DNA from 3 places in the Streptomyces sp. NPDC030820 genome. Region 1 is predicted to be linked to each of the others. Evidence: riboswitches for the same ligand, from Rfam matches in the RefSeq annotation. Region 1 holds a riboswitch; each other region holds the start of a gene.
The links. Region 1 has a riboswitch for cobalamin ahead of ACZ418_RS07730 (ribonucleoside-diphosphate reductase subunit alpha). Riboswitches for the same ligand answer to the same signal wherever they lie in the genome.
Positions count from the first base shown of each region.

Region 2: another riboswitch for cobalamin. It lies ahead of ACZ418_RS10445 (CbtB domain-containing protein); the one in region 1 lies ahead of ACZ418_RS07730 (ribonucleoside-diphosphate reductase subunit alpha).
Region 3: another riboswitch for cobalamin. It lies ahead of ACZ418_RS27990 (cobalamin biosynthesis protein); the one in region 1 lies ahead of ACZ418_RS07730 (ribonucleoside-diphosphate reductase subunit alpha).

Region 1 is NZ_JBVIEB010000002.1:680,085-687,292, reverse strand. It holds gene mctP (monocarboxylate uptake permease MctP) at 1-1,392, shown strand, start outside; gene ACZ418_RS07735 (GNAT family N-acetyltransferase) at 1,467-1,973, shown strand; cobalamin riboswitch at 2,026-2,150, shown strand; gene ACZ418_RS07730 (ribonucleoside-diphosphate reductase subunit alpha) at 2,276-4,645, shown strand; gene ACZ418_RS07725 (ribonucleotide-diphosphate reductase subunit beta) at 4,645-5,658, shown strand; gene ACZ418_RS07720 (bifunctional albaflavenone monooxygenase/terpene synthase) at 5,760-7,130, opposite strand; gene cyc1 (epi-isozizaene synthase) at 7,127-7,208, opposite strand, start outside.
Region 2 is NZ_JBVIEB010000003.1:443,041-450,248, reverse strand. It holds gene ACZ418_RS10465 (fucose isomerase) at 1-1,546, shown strand, start outside; gene ACZ418_RS10460 (BPL-N domain-containing protein) at 1,862-2,659, opposite strand; gene ACZ418_RS10455 (histidine phosphatase family protein) at 2,797-3,378, shown strand; gene ACZ418_RS10450 (CbtA family protein) at 3,442-4,194, opposite strand; gene ACZ418_RS10445 (CbtB domain-containing protein) at 4,216-4,437, opposite strand; cobalamin riboswitch at 4,474-4,612, opposite strand; partial or broken gene ACZ418_RS10440 (hypothetical protein) at 4,686-5,052, opposite strand; gene ACZ418_RS10435 (alpha/beta hydrolase family protein) at 5,241-6,005, shown strand; partial or broken gene ACZ418_RS10430 (zinc-dependent alcohol dehydrogenase) at 6,072-6,176, shown strand; gene ACZ418_RS10425 (S41 family peptidase) at 6,262-7,167, opposite strand.
Region 3 is NZ_JBVIEB010000010.1:335,467-342,674, reverse strand. It holds gene ACZ418_RS28015 (alpha/beta hydrolase) at 194-1,321, opposite strand; gene ACZ418_RS28010 (class II aldolase/adducin family protein) at 1,455-2,117, opposite strand; gene ACZ418_RS28005 (lysozyme) at 2,307-3,059, shown strand; gene ACZ418_RS28000 (inorganic phosphate transporter) at 3,203-4,453, shown strand; gene ACZ418_RS27995 (hypothetical protein) at 4,488-4,715, shown strand; cobalamin riboswitch at 4,858-4,999, shown strand; gene ACZ418_RS27990 (cobalamin biosynthesis protein) at 5,098-6,060, shown strand; gene ACZ418_RS27985 (cobyric acid synthase) at 6,057-7,208, shown strand, end outside.

The DNA of each region.
Region 1 (7,208 bases):
GCGGCCGGCTTCTTCGCGGTGCCGTACACGATCCTGGTCTACCCGCTGATCTTCACGTTCCTGCCGCGCCTGTGGTCGGTCTCGCACCGCCACGGGTACGTCACCACCTCCGACTTCGTCCGGGGCCGCTTCGGCTCCAAGGGCCTGTCGCTGGCGGTGGCGCTGACCGGCATCCTGGCGACGATGCCGTACATCGCGCTCCAGCTCGTGGGCATCCAGGCGGTGCTGGACGTGATGGGCATCGGCGGGGACAGCAGCACCAACTGGTTCGTACGGGACCTGCCCCTGCTGATCGCCTTCGGCGTGCTGGCGGCGTACACCTACTCCTCCGGTCTGCGCGCGCCCGCCCTGATCGCCTTCGTCAAGGACACGCTGATCTACATCGTCATCGCGGTGGCGATCATCTACATCCCGATCAAGCTGGGCGGCTTCGACGACATCTTCGCCAAGGCGAGCCAGGCGTTCAGCCAGGTCAACCCGGCGACGGGCAAGCCGCGCGGCGCGCTCGTGCCGCCGGAGGCCGGCCAGTGGACGTACGCCACCCTGGCCCTCGGCTCCGCGCTCGCGCTCTTCATGTACCCGCACTCGATCACCGCGACCCTGTCCTCCAGGAGCCGTAACGTGATCCGCCGCAACACCACGATCCTGCCGCTGTACTCCCTGATGCTCGGTCTGCTCGCGCTGCTGGGCTTCATGGCGATCGCGGCCGGGGTCAAGGTCACCAACGGCCAGCTGGCCATCCCCCAGCTGTTCGAGGACATGTTCCCGGACTGGTTCGCGGGCGTCGCCTTCGCGGCGATCGGCATCGGTGCCCTGGTCCCCGCGGCGATCATGTCGATCGCGGCGGCGAACCTGTTCACCCGCAACATCTACAAGGACTTCATCAAGCCGGACGCCACGCCGAAGCAGGAGGCCCAGGTCTCCAAGCTCGTCTCCCTGCTGGTGAAGGTCGGCGCCCTGGTCTTCGTCCTGACGATGGACAAGACGGTGGCGATCAACTTCCAGCTCCTGGGGGGCATCTGGATCCTGCAGACCTTCCCGGCCCTGGTCGGCGGCCTGTTCACCCGCTGGTTCCACCGCTGGGCCCTGCTCGCCGGCTGGGCGGTCGGCATGGCGTACGGCACGGTCGCCGCGTACGGTGTCGCCTCCCCGACCCAGAAGCACTTCGGCGGCTCGGCGAAGGAGATCCCCGGCATCGGCGAGATCGGCTACATCGGCCTCACGGCCTTCGTCCTCAACGTCGTGGTCACCGTGGTCCTCACCTTCGTCCTGAAGGCCGTGAAGGCCCCCGAGGGCGTCGACGAGACCAAGCCGGAGGACTACACGGCGGACGCGGGCGACCCGGGGGTGCAGGTGGAGCTGCCGCCGGCGACTGCGGGCACCGGTCACTGAGCGACCGCCGTACGACGGGCCGCCGGAGGAAATCCGGCGGCCCGTCGTCGTTGCCCTCCGGCAGACTCGGTGCCATGGACATCCGGATCCGCCCCGCAGCCCCCGCCGAATACGACACCCTGGGCGAGATCACCGCCCAGGCCTATCTCCAGGACGGCCTCCTGGACTTCGGCGAGAGCGACGCATACCTCGCCGAACTCAAGAACGTGGCCAAGAGAGCGGCCGCAGCACACGTCCTCGTGGCCACGCAGAACGACACCCTCCTCGGCGGAGTCACCTTCGTACCGTCCCCCGGCCCCATGGCCGACATCGCCCGCCCCGGAGAGGCGGAGATCCGCATGCTGGCGGTCGCGCACGCGGGGCGGGGACAGGGTGCCGGCGAGGCCCTCGTCCAGGCCTGCATCGACCGCGCACGGGCCACGGAGGGCTGCACGGCCCTCGTCCTGTCCACCCAGCGCACCATGCACGCCGCCCACCGCATCTACGAGCGCCTGGGGTTCGTCCGCGTCCCCGAACGCGACTGGACCCCGCTCCCGGAGCTCGCCGACATCACCCTGCTCACCTACGAGTTGACTCTCTGACACCGCCCCGACACAACATCTGGGGGTGCCACGACAGCCCGGCACTAGATGTATGCTCATGCTCGCTGTCGCCGCAGGGGAATCCGGTGCGAATCCGGAACTGTCCCGCAACGGTGTACTTGTGCGCGTCTGCGCTCAGGAGTCAGTCCGAGGACCTGCCGGCAGCGCACCCGGCCGTCCGGTTCGGGTGCCCTGAGACGTCCGGGCCTCGTGGGATGGGCCGGTGGACGCGACGCCGTGTGCGCTCGTGGCTGCCCCCTGCCCTCCACAAGGCCCCCGTGCCGAGCGAGGGAGAGCCCCACGTGACCATCGCGCCAGCAGATCCGGCTTCAGCCAGCGGCCTGGAGACCGACGGTCCCGGTGCCGCGCTGCTGCGGACCCTGACCGAGCTGACCGCCGACCTCCCCGACGCCGACCCCGGCCGGGTCGCCGCCGCCGCGCTGCGCGGCCGGTCCGCTCGGGCCGACGAGGCGGAGTTGCGCGAGCTGGCCACGGAGGCCGCCGCCGGGCTCATCTCCGAGGACCCCGCCTACTCCCGGCTGGCCGCCCGGCTGCTGACCCTCTCCATCCGCGCCGAGGCCGCCTCGCAGGGCGTGACGTCCTTCACCGGGTCCGTGGCCGTGGGGCACCGCGAGGGGCTCATCGCGGACCGCACCGCCGACTTCGTACGGCTGCACGCCGAGCGGCTCGACGCGCTGATCGACCGCCGGGCCGACGACCGCTTCGGCTACTTCGGCCTGCGCACCCTGCACAGCCGCTACCTCCTGCGGCACCCGATCACCCGCAAGGTCATCGAGACGCCCCAGCACTTCATGCTGCGGGTCGCGAGCGGCCTGGCCGAGGACGACACGACCCGTTCCGTGGACGAAGTGGCCTCGCTCTACGGGCTCATGAGCCGGCTCGACTACCTCCCGTCCTCCCCCACGCTCTTCAACTCCGGCACGCGGCACCCGCAGATGTCGTCCTGCTACCTGCTCGACTCCCCGCTGGACGAGCTGGACTCCATCTACGACCGCTACCACCAGGTCGCCCGGCTCTCCAAGCACGCCGGCGGCATCGGTCTGTCGTACTCCCGGATCCGCAGCCGCGGTTCGCTGATCCGCGGCACCAACGGGCACTCCAACGGCATCGTGCCGTTCCTGAAGACCCTGGACGCCTCGGTGGCCGCCGTGAACCAGGGCGGCCGGCGCAAGGGCGCGGCCGCGGTCTACCTGGAGACCTGGCACTCCGACATCGAGGAGTTCCTGGAGCTGCGGGACAACACCGGCGAGGACGCCCGGCGTACGCACAACCTGAACCTCGCGCACTGGGTCCCGGACGAGTTCATGCGCCGGGTCAACGCCGACGCGCAGTGGTCGCTGTTCTCCCCGTCGGACGTGCCGGAGCTGGTGGACCTGTGGGGCGAGGAGTTCGACGCCGCCTACCGCAAGGCCGAGGAGGCGGGCCTGGCGAAGAAGACCATGCCGGCCCGCGAGCTGTACGGCCGGATGATGCGCACCCTCGCGCAGACCGGCAACGGCTGGATGACCTTCAAGGACGCGGCCAACCGCACCGCCAACCAGACCGCCCTGCCGGGGCACGTGGTCCACTCCTCCAACCTCTGCACGGAGATCCTGGAGGTCACGGACGACGGGGAGACGGCGGTGTGCAACCTGGGGTCCGTCAACCTGGGTGCCTTTGTCGACACGACGACCGGTGACCTCGACTGGCAGCGGCTGGACGACACCGTCCGCACCGCCGTCACCTTCCTGGACCGCGTGGTCGACATCAACTTCTATCCGACCGAGCAGGCGGGACGGTCGAACGCCAAGTGGCGTCCCGTCGGCCTCGGCGCGATGGGTCTGCAGGACGTCTTCTTCAAGCTGCGCCTGCCCTTCGACTCGCCGGAGGCCAAGGCCCTGTCCACGCGGATCGCCGAGCGGATCATGCTCGCCGCGTACGAGGCATCCGCCGACCTCGCCGAGCGCAACGGCCCGCTGCCGGCCTGGGAGAAGACCCGTACGGCCCAGGGCGTGCTGCACCCCGACCACTACGGCGTCGAGCTGACCTGGCCGGAGCGGTGGGCCGCCCTGCGCAGCCGTATCGCCGAGGTCGGCATGCGCAACTCCCTGCTGCTGGCCATCGCGCCCACCGCCACCATCGCCTCCATCGCGGGCGTGTACGAGTGCATCGAGCCGCAGGTGTCGAACCTGTTCAAGCGCGAGACGCTGTCCGGTGAGTTCCTCCAGGTCAACTCCTACCTGGTGCAGGACCTGAAGGAGCTGGGCGTCTGGGACGCCCGCACCCGTGAGGCGCTGCGCGACTCGAACGGCTCGGTGCAGGACTTCGCCTGGATCCCGGCCGACGTACGGGCGCTGTACCGCACGGCGTGGGAGATCCCGCAGCGCGGCCTGATCGACATGGCGGCGGCAAGGACCCCGTTCCTGGACCAGGCGCAGTCCCTGAACCTGTTCATGGAGACGCCGACCATCGGCAAGCTCTCCTCGATGTACGCGTACGCCTGGAAGTCGGGCCTCAAGACGACGTACTACCTGCGCTCCCGCCCGGCGACCCGCATCGCCCGCGCCGCCCAGGCGCAGAACCCCGCCACCATCCCCGTCCAGCAGGTCGCCGACCCCGACGCGGTCGCCTGCTCCCTGGAAAACCCCGAGTCCTGCGAGGCCTGCCAGTAATGTCCAACCGTCCCCAGAACCTTCTCGACCCGGGCTTCGAACTCACCCTGCGCCCCATGCGCTACCCGGACTTCTACGAGCGCTACCGCGACGCGATCAAGAACACCTGGCACGTCGAGGAGGTCGACCTCCACTCGGACGTGGCGGACCTCGCGAAGCTGACGCCGGACGAGCAGCACCTCATCGGCCGCCTGGTCGCCTTCTTCGCGACCGGTGACTCGATCGTCGCCAACAACCTCGTGCTGACGTTGTACAAGCACATCAACTCCCCCGAGGCGCGGCTCTACCTGAGCCGTCAGCTCTTCGAGGAGGCCGTACACGTCCAGTTCTATCTGACGCTCCTGGACACCTACCTGCCCGACCCGGACGACCGCGCGGCGGCCTTCGCCGCCGTGGAGAACATCCCCTCCATCCGCGAGAAGGCCGAGTTCTGCTTCAAGTGGATCAACGAGGTCGAGAAGCTCGACCGGCTGGAGACGAAGGCCGACCGCCGTCGCTTCCTGCTCAACCTGATCTGCTTCGCCGCGTGCATCGAGGGCCTGTTCTTCTACGGCGCGTTCGCGTACGTCTACTGGTTCCGCAGCCGGGGCCTGCTGCACGGTCTCGCCACGGGCACCAACTGGGTGTTCCGCGACGAGACGATGCACATGTCCTTCGCCTTCGACGTGGTCGACACCGTCCGCAAGGAGGAGCCGGAGCTGTTCGACGAGGAGCTGGGGCAGCAGGTCACCGACATGCTGAGGGAGGCCGTCGAGGCCGAGCTGCAGTTCGCGCGCGACCTGTGCGGCGACGGCCTGCCGGGCATGAACACCGAGTCGATGCGGCAGTACCTGGAGTGCGTCGCCGACCAGCGCCTCACCCGCCTCGGCTTCGCCCCGGTCTACGGCTCGGAGAACCCGTTCTCCTTCATGGAGCTGCAGGGCGTCCAGGAGCTGACGAACTTCTTCGAGCGCCGCCCGTCGGCGTACCAGGTCGCGGTGGAGGGCACCGTCGACCTGGACGAGGACTTCTGAGCCGGCGCTCCTTCTCGGGGATACGCCTACCGGCGCGCGTTCCGGGGCCCTGAGGCCGCCTGGGCGCGCGCCGGTACCAGGTGTGTCCTACGCGGACACTCCTACCAAGGCAGCGGCCTCAGCAGCAGGTTGTGCGGGCGGAGCGTGATGCCCACGCGGGTGGTGTCGTTCGACCCCGCGACCTGCTCGAAGCGGTACTTCGCCGAGATCGCCGCGGTGATCAGGCTCAGCTGGGTCATGGAGAAGTGGTCGCTGGGGCATTTGCGGTTGCCGACGCTGAAGGGGCTCATGGCGTACTTCGGCACCTCTTTGGCCCGCTCCGGCAGCCATCGGTCGGGGTCGAAGTCGAGGTGGCGGTCGTAGGAGCGGGCGTCGCGCTGGATCGCGTAGGGGCTGTAGACGATGTCCGCCCCGGCCGGAATGCGATAGTCACCGAGAGCGGTGTCGGTCACCGCTCGTCGCGTCAATATCCATACGGCGGGCCTGAGTCGCATGGCCTCGACGACCACATTGTTGGTGTGCCTGAGTGAGCGGACGTGTTCGAAGCCAACCGGTTGACCACCGGTCACGGATTCGACCTCGGTCCGTACCTTCTCGGCGTGTTCCGGGTGTTCCGCGAGGACCTGCAGCAGCCACATGATCGTGGACGCCACTGTTTCGCTGCCGGGGGTGAGTATCGCGACGACCTGGTCGTGGATCTCCTGTTCCCCGATGGGGTCGCCATTGTCGTCCTTTGCCTCCAGCAATGCCGTCAGCAAATCGTCCGGCTTTTGACCAGATGCCCTGCGCTCGGCGACGATCTCGTCGACCAGCAGATGCAAATCGGCCAGTGCCCGGTTGAATTCACGGTTGGCCGGGAACGGCAGCCGGTACAGCGGCCCGAGCGGGATCACCATCCGCCGGTACATGCCCCGGAAGACGGTGGCGAGGTCGACGCTGAGCCGCTCGGCGCGCTCGTCCATGTACTCGCCGCGCAGCAGGCAGCGGGCGGCGATGCGGACGGCCACCCGGAAGGACTCGGAGGTGCAGTCGACGGTCTCGCCGGGCCGCCAGCGCTCGGTCAGCGCGTGCGCCTCCTCCTCCATGATCGGCCCGTAGCCCGGGATCGCGTCGAGCCGGAACGCGGGCTGGATGGTGCGCCGCTGACGCCGGTGCCGGGGGCCGTTGGCGGTGGCCACGCCCTCCTTGCCGAGCAGCCCTTCGAGGGACTCCCACAAGGGTCCGTCGATCTTGAAGTCGGGGTTGAGCGCGAGCGCGCCGGTGAGCTCCGGGGCGGTGACGGCGTACACCGTCTTGGGGCCGAGCTTGAGGCGTACGACATCGCCGTGGTCGCGGAGCCGGGACATGAACGCGAGCGGGTCGCGGACCAGTTGCAGACCGTGCCCGAGGCCGGGCACGGCGCCGCCGGCCAGCGGCGGTTCACGCAGCTCGGCGGTCTCGGGGGCCAGGGGGTGCACAGACTCGACGGTCATTTCTCACCTGCCGTTTCGTTCGTGACGTACGGGGGCGTGGACCGGTCGTCCCAGGTGTCGACCATGTACCGGCCGGAC
Region 2 (7,208 bases), on a different contig from region 1:
CGCCGCCAACGTCACCTGCTGGCCGACCCAGGAGAAGCTGGAGAAGGACCTCGCCGCGGCGCTGACCGACCTCGGACGGCAGGTGCGCCGCGCTCACGCCTTCGACGCGGCCAAGGGACACGGCTTCATCGACAGCCAGCGCGCCGGCATCGAGGTGTTCAAGACCCTGCCGAAGGACGCGCCGCTGATCGTCGTGGAGGGCGTGTGGCAGTACAGTCACCACGTGCTGGCCGGGCTGCGCGACCATCAGGGCCCGATCCTGGTCGTGGCCAACTGGAGCGGTGAATTCCCCGGCCTGGTGGGCCTGTTGAACCTGGCCGGCAGCCTCACCAAGGCCGGGCGCGAGTACTCCGTGCTGTGGAGCCCGGACTTCACCGACGACTGGGCCCGCGACGGCCTGCGCACCTGGCTGGAGACCGGCACCCTCACCCACGACGCCAGCCATGTCCGGCCGTTGCCGCCCCTGCCCGAGGACCCCGAGACCGAACTCGGCGTGGCCCTGGCCCGGCAGCTGCGTGAGGAGAAGGCGATCATCGGCGTCTTCGACGAGGGCTGCATGGGCATGTACAACGCCATCATCGACGACGAGTTCCTCAACCCGCTCGGCATCTACAAGGAGCGGCTGTCGCAGAGCGCCCTGGTCGCCGAGATGAACAAGGTCTCCGACGAGGAGGCGCAGGCGGTCCGCGCCTGGCTCGACCACGCCGGCATGCGGTTCCACACCGGTACGGACGAGGCCACCGAGCTCACCGACGCCCAGCTGCTCAGCCAGTTCAAGATGTACATAGCCGCGCTGCGCATCGCCGACGACTTCGGGCTCGACGCGGTCGGCATCCAGTACCAGCAGGGCCTGAAGGACACCGTCCCGGCCAGCGACCTCGCCGAGGGTCTGCTCAACAACGTCCAGCGCCCGCCGGTGTTCAGCCGTGACGGTGCCCGCGAGCTCTACGCCGGCGCGCCGCTGCCGCACTTCAACGAGGTGGACGAGGGTGTCGCCGTCGACTCCCTGGTCACCAACCGCGTCTGGACGGCGATGGGCCTCGACCCGGCCACCACGCTGCACGACATCCGCTGGGGCGAGGAGTACGACGGCCGGTTCGTGTGGGTCTTCGAGATCTCCGGCTCGGTGCCCGCCTCCCACAACGGCGGCTACGACAAGTCGTACAGCATGCGGCAGCCCCCGATGTACTTCCCGCTCGGCGGCGGCACGCTCAGCGGGGTCTCCAAGCCGGGCGAGGTCGTCTGGTCGCGGGTGTTCCTGATGGACGGCCGGCTGCATGTCGACCTCGGCCGTGCCACGGCGATCGAGCTGCCGGAGGAGGAGACCCGGCGCCGCCTCGAGGCCACCACCCCGCAGTGGCCGATCATGCACGCGGTGCTGCACGGGGTCAGCCGCGACCAGTTCATGGCCCGTCACCGCGCCAACCACCTGAACGTGGCCTACGCCCCCGACGCGGAGACGGCCGACAAGGCGCTGCGTGCCAAGGCCGCCCTCTTCGCCGAGCTGGGCGTCGAGGTCCACCTGTGCGGAGACGTGCCGCTGTAGCCGAACCGGCGGGCGGCCGCCCACCCGACGTGCCCGCCCGCACCAAAACTTCGCGGTGTTCCGCCCGGCCCCCCGTACGGGCGGAGCACCGCGAACCAACACCTGAACGACCGAGCAAGCCAACCAGAAAGCCCACGACACGGCCGCCCACCCGACATACCCACCCCCACCAAGACTTCGCGGTGTTCCGCCCGGCCCCCCGTACGGGCGGAGCACCGCGAACCAACACCTGAACGACCGAGCAAACCAACCAGGAAGCCCCACGATTCCGAGGCACCGGCACCTGCCCGGCAGGAGGGCGCGACGCGTGGACCGCTACAGCCCCTTGACGGTCTCCTCGATGAGGTCGTGGCCGAGATCGAACCGCACGCCGTCGGGATTCCTCAGCCCCGCGTCGGTGTACCAGGAGGCATCCGCCTCGGGGTGCGGCCCGACCACTCCGACCCGCCCCTTGCCGTACGGCGCGACGACGGCGGCAGCCGTGCCGTTGTCGTACCTGGCGAGTACGGACACATCCGCACCGTCGGCCGGCCGGAAGTACGGCCCGTCCTGGAAGTACATATGGCGCCGCTTGCCCTTCCAGGTCACCGGCACGACCGTGTCCTTCGCGTCATGGACCGAGGCGCGCGGTGAGGTGATGTACTCGTCCGTGTCGCCGGGCAGCAGGCCGAATCCCGGATCCCTCCCGGCCAGATAGCCGCCCATGCAGAATCCGAGGTAGCGGCCGCCCGCCCGCGTCCAGTCGCGGATCGCCCCGGCGGCGCCCCTCAGCTTGGCCCAGGTGCCGTCGAGATCGTCGTTGCCGCCGGGCTGTGCGTAGACGTCGGCGTCCGCCAGACCGGCCGCGGTCAGGGGGACGTCCTCGTCGGGGCCGACGTAGGCGACCGTGAACGGACGCGGGGCCTTCTTCAGCAGCGCGGCGACCGCCTCGGCACATCCGTCGCAGGCCGCGGGCCCTCGGTAGACCAACGCCAGCAGCGGCTCGGCCGCCCGCGGGGAGGAACCCGTCCCCGCGCAGGCGGTGGCCGTCCCGGTGAGCAGGGCCGCGGCCGTGGCCGGAAGGACCCGGCCGAGCAGCCGGCGCCGGTCGAGGGAGGGAACGGGAGGTATCACGTGCCGCCGCCTGTTCTTCCGGGGGAACCGAGCCACCCATGATCGCCAGTGCGCGTGGTGCGCCGCAAATCCCCGGCTGACCCGGTCGTCAGCGGGATGTTGTGCGTCGTTCGCCGATGCTGGTACCTCTGGACCACGTGACCAGCCGAGTCCTTCTCCTCTCCCCCGCCATGAGCGCATCGCTGCGGCAGGCCCGCTTCGACGACGGCGGCTCGATCGACGGCAGCGGAGCGGCACGTGCCCGTTCGGCAGCCGGAGCCCTGCCCCCCGCGGTCCGTGTCCTCACCTCCCCCGGCGTGCGCTGCCGGGAGACGGCCGCGGCACTGGGCCTCGACGCCGTGCCGGTACCGGAGTTGGCCGGTCTCGATGTGGGCCGCTGGCGCGGGCGCACCCTGGAGGAGGTGGGGGCCGCCGAGCCGGAGGCGGTGGGCCGCTGGCTCTCCGACCCCGAGTGCGCACCGCACGGGGGTGAATCCGTGCGGGATCTGTGTCGGCGGGTCGCGCGGTGGCTGGCCGACGCACAGGACCTGACGGGTCGTACGCTCGCCGTGGTCGAGCCGGAGGTGGTGCGGGCAGCCGTCGTCGACGCACTCGGTGTGCCCGCGGCGGTCTTCTGGCGCCTCGACGTGCCGCCGCTGACCGTAACGGAGCTCAGCGGCCGGGCCGGGCGCTGGAATCTGCGACTGGGATGTCCGCCTGCCGCGCCGGAGGCCGATTAGGCGGGGAGAACGGCACAGGGCCCGACGGACGGTTCCGTCGGGCCCTGTGCCGTGCGCGAGGAGTCAGTGCGCGGCCGGAACCGCTCGCCGGTTGGCGGCCGTCGCCGGCTTGGGGTTCAGCAGCCGTTCGGCCAACTCACCGAAGACCAGGCCGAATCCGGCCCACAGAGCGGTCTGGATCGCCAGTGCCGAGAGCCGGAACCGCCACAGCAGGGTGGCCGGGAAGCCCTTGGGTACCTCGTTGACGACGGGCAGGAACTGGTACGCCAGACCGATCACGACGGTGAACGCGACCACCGCGGCCACCGTCGCCCACCAGGTGCCCAGGCGCGGCGCGAGCCGCCTGCCCAGGATGGTGGCGGCGACCGCCAGCAGGACGCTGAGCAGCATCATCAGGAAGTACAGGGTGGTCCGCTTGCCGATGGTGTCGGGGTTGCCGACCGACGGCGGGTTGGCCGGGTACTTCAGGAACGGCACGACGTACACGGCGAGCAGCGCGCAGCCCGACAGCAGCAGTGCCGTGGCGCGCGGTCCGAAGCGGCCCACGCGGCCGAGGGCGAAGCTGAAGGCGAGCGCGGCGATGCCGCCGAAGGCGACCCCGTAGACGAGGACACCGGTGGCGAGGCCGGCGGTCGACTGCAGGGAGCGGGAGACGGCCTCCATCTCGTGCTCGTGGGAGTGGGCCTGCTCGAAGCTGATCGCCTTGTCGACGTTCGGCTCACCGAGCACGTAGGCCACGACCAGGGCGAGCACGCCGGCCGCGAGGCCGGCGAGCATGCCCCGGACGAGAAGGTTCCGTACGGTTGCGGAGTTCATGGGCGCGCGGTGTTCGTCGCGTCAGTGGCAGGGGAAGCCCAGCAGGTGGCGGGCGTCGTGCACCCATTCGTGGACGTCCGTGCCGTTGAACACGGAGGTGGCGCCCTGCTCGGCGCCGACGAAGTAGAGCAGGACCAGCATGAGGATGCCGAAGAAGACCGCCCAGGGAGCAATCGCCTTCAGCGGCAGCTTGGCGGGAACGACGGGGGTGGTGGCTGTCGGCTGGGCGACGGTCTGCGCCATGGCAGGGCCTCCTCTGGGAGTTCGCGTCCCATCTCGGTGGTGCACAGGACGACGACCACGGGTCTGACTCACGAGCCCGCTGGGGGTCCCGCATACAGTGGCGCGACCGTGCCGGATTCCCACCGGCTTCCGTTTCGCCGTCATCGATATCGGACCGACCGTACCGCGTGACGCGCGCATGGCCAAGACCGCCTCCCGCCCAAGTGATCTTCCTCTCCCACCAGGCGGGACGGTACGAGACCCGTGGGTCAGCGGGAATCCGTGCGGCGGCGGGGTGGGGTGAAGGTGTACAGGTCGAGGATGTCCGGCACGGCAGCCACGCCGGGGCCGCCGGAGCGGACCCGGGTGACGATGTCCTCGGTCGCGTCGGGGTCGTTGACGAGCCCGAGCCAGACCGGCCGCGCACCGGGGGGCCCGGCCCGTGGCGGACGGCTGTACGACGATGACGTTGGCCTGGTCGCACACGCCGAGGCAGTCGGAGATGCGCACCGGCACCTCCGCGCGCAGACGCGCGGTCTGAGCCGCGTGATCGATCCCGGTCACCTTGGGACTGCCGCGGCAGCAGTCCCGGCACACGACGACCCGGCACGGTGCCGCACCGCTTCCCGCCACCAGGAAAAGGGGTTGGGCGGGCTGATCATCGATCTGGTAGCTTGCAGTTGACCGTGATCAAGGCCGAGGAGGTGAGACCCATGAACGCTGTATTCGTGTGGGTGCTCCCCCTCGTCGTCACGGTCGGGCGATTGACGTAGGTGTCGCCGGGAGCGCCTCGACAACAAGGCACTCCCGAAAGGCAACACGCCATGAAATCTTTGCAGTTCATCGCCGAGTCGTCCGTCAACGGCATGATCGAACGCGAGTTCACCGTGGGCGAGGTCCCCGGTGTCCTCTGGTCCCCCGCATCCGGCGCACACCGTGCGCCCCTGGTCCTGATGGGCCACGGCGGCGGCAACCACAAGAAGCATCCGGCGATGGCCGGTCGTGCACAACTCCTGGTGAACGGCTGCGGCTTCCACGTCGCGTGCATCGACGCGCCCGGTCACGGCGACCGGCCGCGCACGGCACACGACGAGCAGGAGATCGCCGAGCTGTTCCGGGCGAGGGCGGCGGGCGAGCCGGAAGGACCGATCGTCGTCCGCTACAACGCCCACCTGGCGGAGCTCGCCGTGCCCGAGTGGCAGGCGACCCTGGACGCCCTCCAGGAACTTCCGGAAATCGGCGCCGACGGGCCGGTCGGCTACTTCGGCATCAACATGGGCACAGCGATAGGCGTGCCGTTGGCGGCGATCGAACCCCGGATCACGGCCGCGGTCTTCGGTCAGCACTGGCCCGATGTCCTGGCGGAGAAGGCGAAGCAGATCACCATCCCGATCGAGTACGACATGCAGTGGGACGACGAACACATCCCGCGCGAGGCCGGTCTCGCGCTGTTCGACGCCTTCGCCTCGAAGGAGAAGACCCTGCACGCCAACGCGGGCAAGCACAAGGAGCTCCCCCGGTTCGAGGCCGCCAGCGCGGTCCGGTTCTTCGCCCGGCATCTCCGCCGAGCGGCCACCGCGCCGGCCTGACCCCGGGTCGTGGCTGTGCATCAATGCGCGACCGCGAGCCCTCAGACCGGGCGGGCGACCGCGTCGGTGGACCCCGCCCGTGTCGTCTCCCACGTCCTCGACTGGGAGCAACTCCCCGAGGCCCTGCCCGAGAAACACCTCAAGCCCGTCTTCGTCCGCGCCGACGGCTGAGCACGTCCCGACTACCCCTGTCCCTTGTCATCCAGTCAAGGCGTTTGAGGAGGCCGCGTGCGTGCTGTCGGTGAGCTGGACTGGGTCAGCCTGCCAGTCGGGCGAGGGCCAGCGCGTGCGCGTGGTCGAGGGCGTCAGCAGCGGCGCATGGGATGTCCGGCTGCACACCGGTGCCCTCCCAGTTCGTGCTGGAGACGGGGTTGATGGCGCGGCCAACGGGGACGGTGGTTTCCAGGTGTGGGTGCACGGTCCAGCCCTTGCACGGATGCGCGCCGCCGCGGGTGCGCTCACCGACGACCACGGCGCGGCCGAGCTGCTGGAGGTCGTACGCCAGCTCCTCAGCGGCAGAGAAGGTGCTGTCGCTGGACAGCACATACAACGGCTTGCTGCCGCCGAAGCGCGCGCCAGGAACGTGCGGCAGGCTCCAGGACTGCTCGCTGCGGTCGCCGCCGTGCCAGTACATGGTGTTGAGGTGGGTGCGTTCGTCGAGCAGGTAGCTGCAGACGAAGGCGACCGTGTCCGGGTCGCCGCCCCGGTTGGAGCGAAGGTCCACGATCAGCGCCTGGGCGCGGGAGGCCAGGGTGAGCGCGGCGCTCAGCGGTTCGGCGGCCCACTCCAGCGGAAACAGCATCGGTGCCAGCTCCACCACGGCGACCCCACCGCCGAGCAACTCCACCCGGGGCGCACCGCCCAGCGAGGTGTCGAAGTCCCGGCGCATGGCGTCCCGGGTGGCCGCCCCCTGCTTCGGGGACACCGGGTCGGCGTGGTGCTTCAGTCTCAGGTGTCGGTCGCCGTTGACGGACTGCAGGTCCGCGGTGACCAGACGGGCGAGCTCCTCGGCAGCGTCGACGTCATAGGCCCCCTCGGCGAGGCGTCGTTGCAGCAGGCCGGCGAGTTGCTCGGCTATCTCGGGGAAAACGTAGTGCTCGGTCAGCAGCCGGGCTGTCTCGTCGACGACAGGAGCAGGCTGAAGCTTCGTCAGAGTCGTCATGGCAGGGAGTAGAGCACAGCGCTTGCGAAAGCATCAAAGGG
Region 3 (7,208 bases), on a different contig from region 1:
TTCCGGTTGACGGTCCGAAAACCCAAACGGAATGTCACGGGGGGCGACGGGGCTGGCCAAGGCACGGGGTTCGGGGCGGCGCGAGGAGGGGTGATCAGGCCAGTCGTACGGCCTCGGTGCGGCCTTGGTACGGCATTAAACGGAATGCCCGGCACCGGTACTTCCGGCAGCTGCGGGAGGGTCGGGAGCGCCCTCATACCAGCGGGGTCAGGAAGCGGCGCAGCCGCTCCTCGTACTCCTTCGGGTCGGCGTTCCACATCGCCGCGTGCGGGGCCTGCGCGACGGTGTGCAGGGCGACCAGATCCGGGCGGCGGCGGGCGAGCCGGCGGGAGAACTCCCAGGGGGCCACCTGGTCGTCGGGCCCGTGGAAGATCAGGGTCGGTACGGTGAGCACGTCGGGGTCGGTGATCTCGGGGACCCGGTCGGCGTACAGGCCGGTCCGGCCCTGGGCGGCGCGCACCGCGAGCGGCAGCAGCGGCTGCGGGGTGCGGCGGGCCCGGGCGAGGGCGCGCAGCGTGGCCTCCCAGCTGAGCACCGGCGAGTCGAGGACCAGTCCGGCGATGCGCTCGCGCACCGCGGAGTGCTCGGCGGCGCGCAGGGCCATGGTGGCGCCGGTGGACCAGCCGAGCAGGACGACCCGGCGGGCGCCGTGGCGGACGGCGTGGCGGATCGCCGCGTCCAGGTCGCGCCACTCGGTCTCGCCGAGGTGGCTCAGGCCGTCCGGCGGGCGGGGCGCGCCGAGGTCGCCCCGGTAGGCGAGCGCGAGGACCGGCACCCGGCGGGCGTGCAGGGCGGCCATGAGGTTCATGGCCTGTTCCCGGGTGGCGCCGAGGCCGTGCACGGCGATCACCCAGGTGTCCCGGGCCCCGGGCACGAACCAGGCGGGCAGCGCACCGAGTTCACCGGGCACGTCGAGGTCGGTGTGGTCGAGGCCGAGGGCGGTGCCGGGGTCGCCGACGTACAGGTTCGGGGTGAGCCACACCGGGTCGCCGGGGGCGAGGGTGCCGTGGGTGACGCGTTCCAGGCGGCGTACGACGGTGTCGGCCGCGTGCGGGGCCGCCTCCAGGACGGGGCCGACGACCGCGTGGGAGCCGTCGCCGGCGAGGCCGTAGGTGCCGGGGCGCAGCGAGGCCAGGTCGCGGGTGAGGGTGATCTGGCCGGCGGCGGTGCCGTGCACGGTGAGGCGGGGTTCGGTGGGCAGGGGGCGGCCCGCGGGCGCCTTCAGGGCGGCGTCGCTGGCGATCCGGCCGGCGGCGACGGACACCGCGCCGACGGCGAGGACCGCGGTCAGTGCGGTGGCGGTCGCTTTGACTGGGCGCACGGGTCCAGTGTCGTGGGGGTTGGGCCTACCGGCCAGTGGAAAGGCGGGGCGGCGAGGAGCGTCGGGGTGAACGCCGCTGCGGCGGGCACCAGGGACGAGGAAGCGCCGGAGCGAAGGGCTGGGCGGCACGGTGTCACCTCCGTTGGCCGTACCCCCTCAAGCGTTCCCCGACCTCCGCCAGTTGTGCCTCCGTCAGCAGGGACGGCGTCAGGCCCGGTACCGAGGACGCCGTCAGCCACAGGCGGCACATCCACTCCAGTTGGGCGGTGCGGTCGTAGGCCTGGTCGAGGGTGGTGCCGTAGGTGATCGTGCCGTGGTTCTGCAGGAGGCAGCCGGAGCGGTCGGTCAGGGCGCGGAGCATGTTCTCGGCGAGTTCGTCGGTGCCGTAGGTGGCGTAGGGGGCGACCCGGACGGGGCCGCCGAGGGCTGCCGCCATGTAGTGGACCAGCGGGAGCTCCGGCACGAGCGTGGAGACCGCCGTCGCGTGCACGGCGTGGGTGTGGACGATCGCGCGGGCGTCGGTGGTGCGGTAGACGGCGAGGTGCATGGGCAGCTCGCTGGTCGGCACCAGCGTGCCGAGCACCTGGCGTCCGGTGAGGTCGACGCCGGTGATGTCGTCCGGGGTGAGCCGGTCGTACGGCACGCCCGACGGGGTGACCAGGACGAGGTCGCCCACGCGCGCCGAGACGTTCCCGGAGGTGCCGACCACCAGCCCGTCGGCCACCGTCCGCCGTGCCGTCGCGACCAGTTCCGTCCAGATTCGTTCCTGTTCCGCGTCCCGCCGCTGTTCAGCCATGCCGCGATCCTGCCAGCCGGGCCCGCGGGAGGGGGACGGACGGACACTTCCGGCCGCGAGCGCATGCCCCCGAACGGGCGGAAGTCCTGGTGAATCGCCGCGAAGAGGCGCTGATTCGGCGATCAGCGGGCCTTCAATGGTCCCTCTTGCCCGCAGGACGATCTTTCGTCCGCCGACCCGGGGAGACACATGGCCAGCAAACGCACCCCTGTCCGCCACCGCGCCGGTGTCCTCGCGGCGGCCGTGGCGGCGCTCGCCCTCACGGGCACCGCGTCCGCGGCCGCCGGACATCCGGCGGCCTCGGGCCTGCCCCGGGGGCACGACGTCTCGTCGCACCAGAAGCCCGTCGACTGGGCAGTCGCCCGGTCGACGGGCGCGCGGTTCGTCTACGTCAAGGCGACCGAGTCCACGGACTACCGCAACCCCTACTTCGCCCAGCAGTACGACGGCGCGCACGAGGCGGGCCTGTACCGGGGCGCGTACCACTTCGCACGGCCGGACAGGTCCTCCGGCGCCCAGCAGGCCGCGTACTTCGTGCGGAACGGCGGGGACTGGGTGGCGGACGGCCGGACCCTGCCGCCCGCGCTGGACATCGAGGACAACCCGTACAGCAAGAAGCAGAAGTGCTACGGACTGGACAGGACGCGGATGGTCCGCTGGATCCGGTCCTTCAGCGACGAGATCAAGCAGGAGACCGGCCGCCGCCCGGTGATCTACACGACGACCGAGTGGTGGCGGCTCTGCACCGGCAACAGCCACGCCTTCGCCACGAGCCACGCCCTGTGGATCGCCCGGCACGGCACCTCACGGCCGGGGCCGCTGCCGGGTGGTTGGCGGCACTGGATGTTCTGGCAGTTCGACGCCGACGGCCGGCTGCCGGGTGACCAGAATCTCTTCAACGGGTCCGCGGTCCGGCTGCGGACCTTCGCCCGGGGCTGGTAGCCAAGGGGCGCCTGGGCCGCCGGAGCCAAGCGGAACCTCAATCCCCCCCTTCGGACACCCTGGCGCCCGCCCCAGTTCATCTTCCGTTCACCCAGGTTGCCTACGGTCGTCCAGCCAATGACCTCGAACGATTGCCTGGGTAAATGGAAAGCTTCTCGCTGATCCTCGCGATAGTGGTAGTAACTGCTCTCGCGTTCGATTTCACGAACGGTTTCCACGACACCGCCAACGCGATGGCGACCACCATCTCGACAGGCGCCCTGAAGCCCAAGATCGCGGTGGCCATGTCCGCCGCCCTCAATCTGGTGGGCGCCTTCCTCTCCGTGGAGGTCGCCAACACGATCTCCAAAGGTCTCGTCGACGAGACCGGCATCCGTCCCGAGGTCATCTTCGCCGCCCTGGTCGGCGCGATCCTCTGGAACCTGCTGACCTGGCTGGTGGGCCTGCCCTCCAGCTCCTCGCACGCCCTGATGGGCGGTCTGATCGGCGCCACGATCGCCTCCGCCGGCCTCGGCGCGGTGCACGGTGACGTCCTGGTCACTAAGGTGCTGCTCCCGGCGGTCGCCGCGCCGCTCGTGGCGGGCGTCGCCTCGATGCTGGCCACCCGGTTCTCCTACGGAATCGGCGGCAAGGCCGAGGGCGAGGCCACCCGCAAGGGCTACCGCGCCGGCCAGATCGCCTCCGCCGGCCTGGTCTCCCTCGCCCACGGCACCAACGACGCCCAGAAGACGATGGGCATCATCACCCTCGCGCTGATCGCGGGCGGCGCCATCGCCCCGGGCTCGAACCCTCCCACCTGGGTCATCCTCTCCGCGGGCCTGGCCATCGCGCTCGGCACCTACATCGGCGGCTGGCGGATCATCCGCACCATGGGCAAGGGCCTGACCGACCTGGAGCCGCGCCAGGGCTTCGCCGCCCAGACCAGCGCCGCGACCGCCATCCTGGCCTCCTCGCACCTGGGCTTCTCCCTCTCCACCACGCACGTCGTCTCCGGCTCGGTGATGGGCGCGGGCCTCGGCCGCAAGGGCGGGGTGGTCCGCTGGTCCACCGCGACCCGCATGGCCGTCGCCTGGGTGCTCACGCTCCCGGCCGCCGCGCTGGTCGGCGCGGGCGCCGAGTCCGTCACGGACCTGGGTGACTGGGGCACCGCCGTCGTCGCCGTCTTCCTGGTCGCCTCGAGCGCCGCGATCTGGAAGTTCTCCCGCCGCGAGGTCGTCGACCACACCAACGTCGTCGACGTGTCCGAGGAGCCGGCCGGCGTGGTGACCGCCGCCATCGCCGCGGTGACCCCGCCCCCGGCGGGCACGATCACCGAGGACCTGACGGCCACGATCCCCTCCCCGGCCGCCGCTGAGCCCGCGACCGAGGCCGCCCCGCCGGCCGCCACCGTCTGACCCCGGCCACGCCGGTAACCAAGGAAGCAACCCCATGAAGATCGACTGGTCGGCCCTCGGCTCCGTCTTCGGCGTCAGCCTCGTGTTCACGGTGGGCCTGGTGGCCCTGTTCACCCTCGGCATCAACGGTCTGGCCCGGCGCGAGAAGGCCGCGGCCCAGGGCACCTCCGCCGCCCTCGCCGTCACCGGCGCCTACCTCTGCTTCGCCGCCTGCGCGGCGGCGGTGTCGTACGGCATCTTCCTCATCGTCTCCAAGTCCTGACCGGGCAGCACGAATCGGGCAATCCGAAGGCTCCCCTCCGTCCCTGACGGAGGGGAGCCTTCGCCATGCGCACAGCCCACGGGCGCCCCACGATGTGGGGATCGGCACACTCTCCCCGCGCAGGTCAACGGCAAGTTGACGGCCGTTCCGGGCGCGTGGTGGACTGCCCAGGCCATGTACGGCGGCAGGAGAGGAAGCCGGTGCGAATCCGGCGCGGTCCCGCCACTGTCACCGGGGAAGAACCCCCGGGAGCCAGGAACTCTCACCGCCGAATCTCGTCGATCCAGGGCGCGGACACCCTGAGTGAGGACACAGATCGCCATGCCCGGCTGCCGAAGGACCAGTACCAGGCCCACTCCTGTACCCACGGCCGGCTGAGCCGATGGGTGCCGATCGCACTTACGCGTACGGCGCCGCCGCCGGCCTTCTCGGTGACCTGCTCCTCGGCGATCCGCGCCGCGGGCATCCGGTCGCCGCGTTCGGGCGTGCGGCCGCTGCCGTGGACCGCTCGTTGTGGCACGACCACCGCGGCTGGGGCGCCGTGCACACCGTCGTGTGCGCCGGTGGCGCCGTCGCACTCGGCACGCTGGCCGCACGCGCCGTACGCCCCTCCCCCGCCGCCTCCGTCGCGCTGACCGCCGCCGCCACCTGGGCGGTCGTAGGCGGTACTTCGCTCGCCCGGGAGGCCCGTACGATCGGGCGCGCCCTGGAGTCCGGGGACGTCGAGGCGGCACGGGCGCGGCTGCCGCACCTGTGCGGCCGGGACCCACAGGCGCTGGACGCCGACGGGATCGCCCGGGCCGTGGTCGAGTCGGTCGCCGAGAACACCTCCGACGCCGTCGTGGGCGCCCTGGTGTGGGGGGCCGTGGCCGGGGTGCCCGGGCTGCTGGGCTTCCGGGCCGTCAACACCCTGGACGCGATGGTCGGTCACAGGTCCCCGCGCTACCGGCGCTACGGCTGGGCCTCCGCCCGGCTGGACGACCTGGCCGGCTGGCCGGGGGCCCGGCTGACCGCCGTACTCGCCGCCGCGGCCGGCCCCGACCCGCGCGGTGCCCTGCGCGCCTGGAAGGCCGACGCCCATCGGCACCCGAGCCCCAACGCCGGGCCCGTGGAGGCCTCCTTCGCGGGCGCCCTCGGCGTCCGCCTGGGCGGAACGCTCTCCTACGGCGGCCGCGTCGAGCACCGGCCCGTGCTCAACGGGGACACCGGCCGGGCCGTTCGGGTCACCGACATCGACCGGGCCGTACGGCTCTCCCGCCGCGTCGGCCTGCTCGCGCTCGGCAGCACGGTCACCGCGCGCCTCCTCGTCAAGAGCGTCAAGGGTCTGAAGGGACGTGGGAAGTGAACGGGGGACTCCTCGTCGCCGGCACCACCTCCGACGCCGGAAAGAGCGTCGTGACGGCCGGGATCTGCCGATGGCTGGTGCGACAGGGCGTGAAGGTCGCGCCGTTCAAGGCGCAGAACATGTCGCTCAACTCCTTCGTCACCCGCGAGGGCGCGGAGATCGGGCGGGCACAGGCCATGCAGGCCCAGGCGTGCCGGATCGAGCCGACCGCGCTGATGAACCCGGTGCTGCTCAAGCCGGGCGGCGAGCAGAGCAGCCAGGTGGTGCTGCTGGGCAGGCCGGTGGGCGAGCTGAGCGCACGCGGGTACCACGGCGGGCGGCAGCAGCAGCTCCTCGGCACGGTGCTGGACTGCCTGGCCGAGTTGCGGGGCACGTATGACGCGGTGATCTGTGAGGGGGCGGGCTCGCCCGCGGAGATCAATCTGCGGCGGACGGACATCGTGAACATGGGGATCGCACGGCACGCGCGACTGCCCGTGCTCATCGTCGGCGACATCGACCGCGGGGGTGTCTTCGCCTCCTTCTTCGGGACCGTCGCCCTGCTCTCGCCGGAGGACCAGGAACTGGTCGCCGGGTTCCTGGTGAACAAGTTCCGTGGCGATGTCTCCCTGCTGGAGCCAGGTCTGGAGATGCTGCACGGCCTCACCGCCCGGCGTACGTACGGCGTGCTGCCGTTCCGGCACGGGCTCGGCATCGACGAGGAGGACGGGATGGCGGTCTCGCTGCGGGGCACGGTCCGCGAGTCCACCGTGACCCCGCCCGTCGGCGAGGACGTGCTGCGGGTCGCCGTGTGCGCGATCCCGCTGATGTCCAACTTCACCGACGTGGACGCGCTCGCCGCCGAACCGGGGGTCGTGGTGCGGTTCGTGGACCGTCCGGAGGAGCTGGCGGACGCGGACCTGGTCGTGGTTCCGGGGACCCGGGGCACGGTCCGGGCGCTGGAGTGGCTGCGGGAGCGGGGCCTCGCGGACGCCCTGGTGCGGCGGGCCGCCGAGCAGCGGCCCGTCCTCGGCATCTGCGGCGGCTTCCAGATCCTCGGCGAGCGCATCGAGGACGAGGTCGAGTCGCGGGCCGGCGAGGTCCCCGGGCTCGGTGTGCTGCCCGTACGGGTGCGGTTCGCCCGCGAGAAGACCCTGACCCGGCCGACC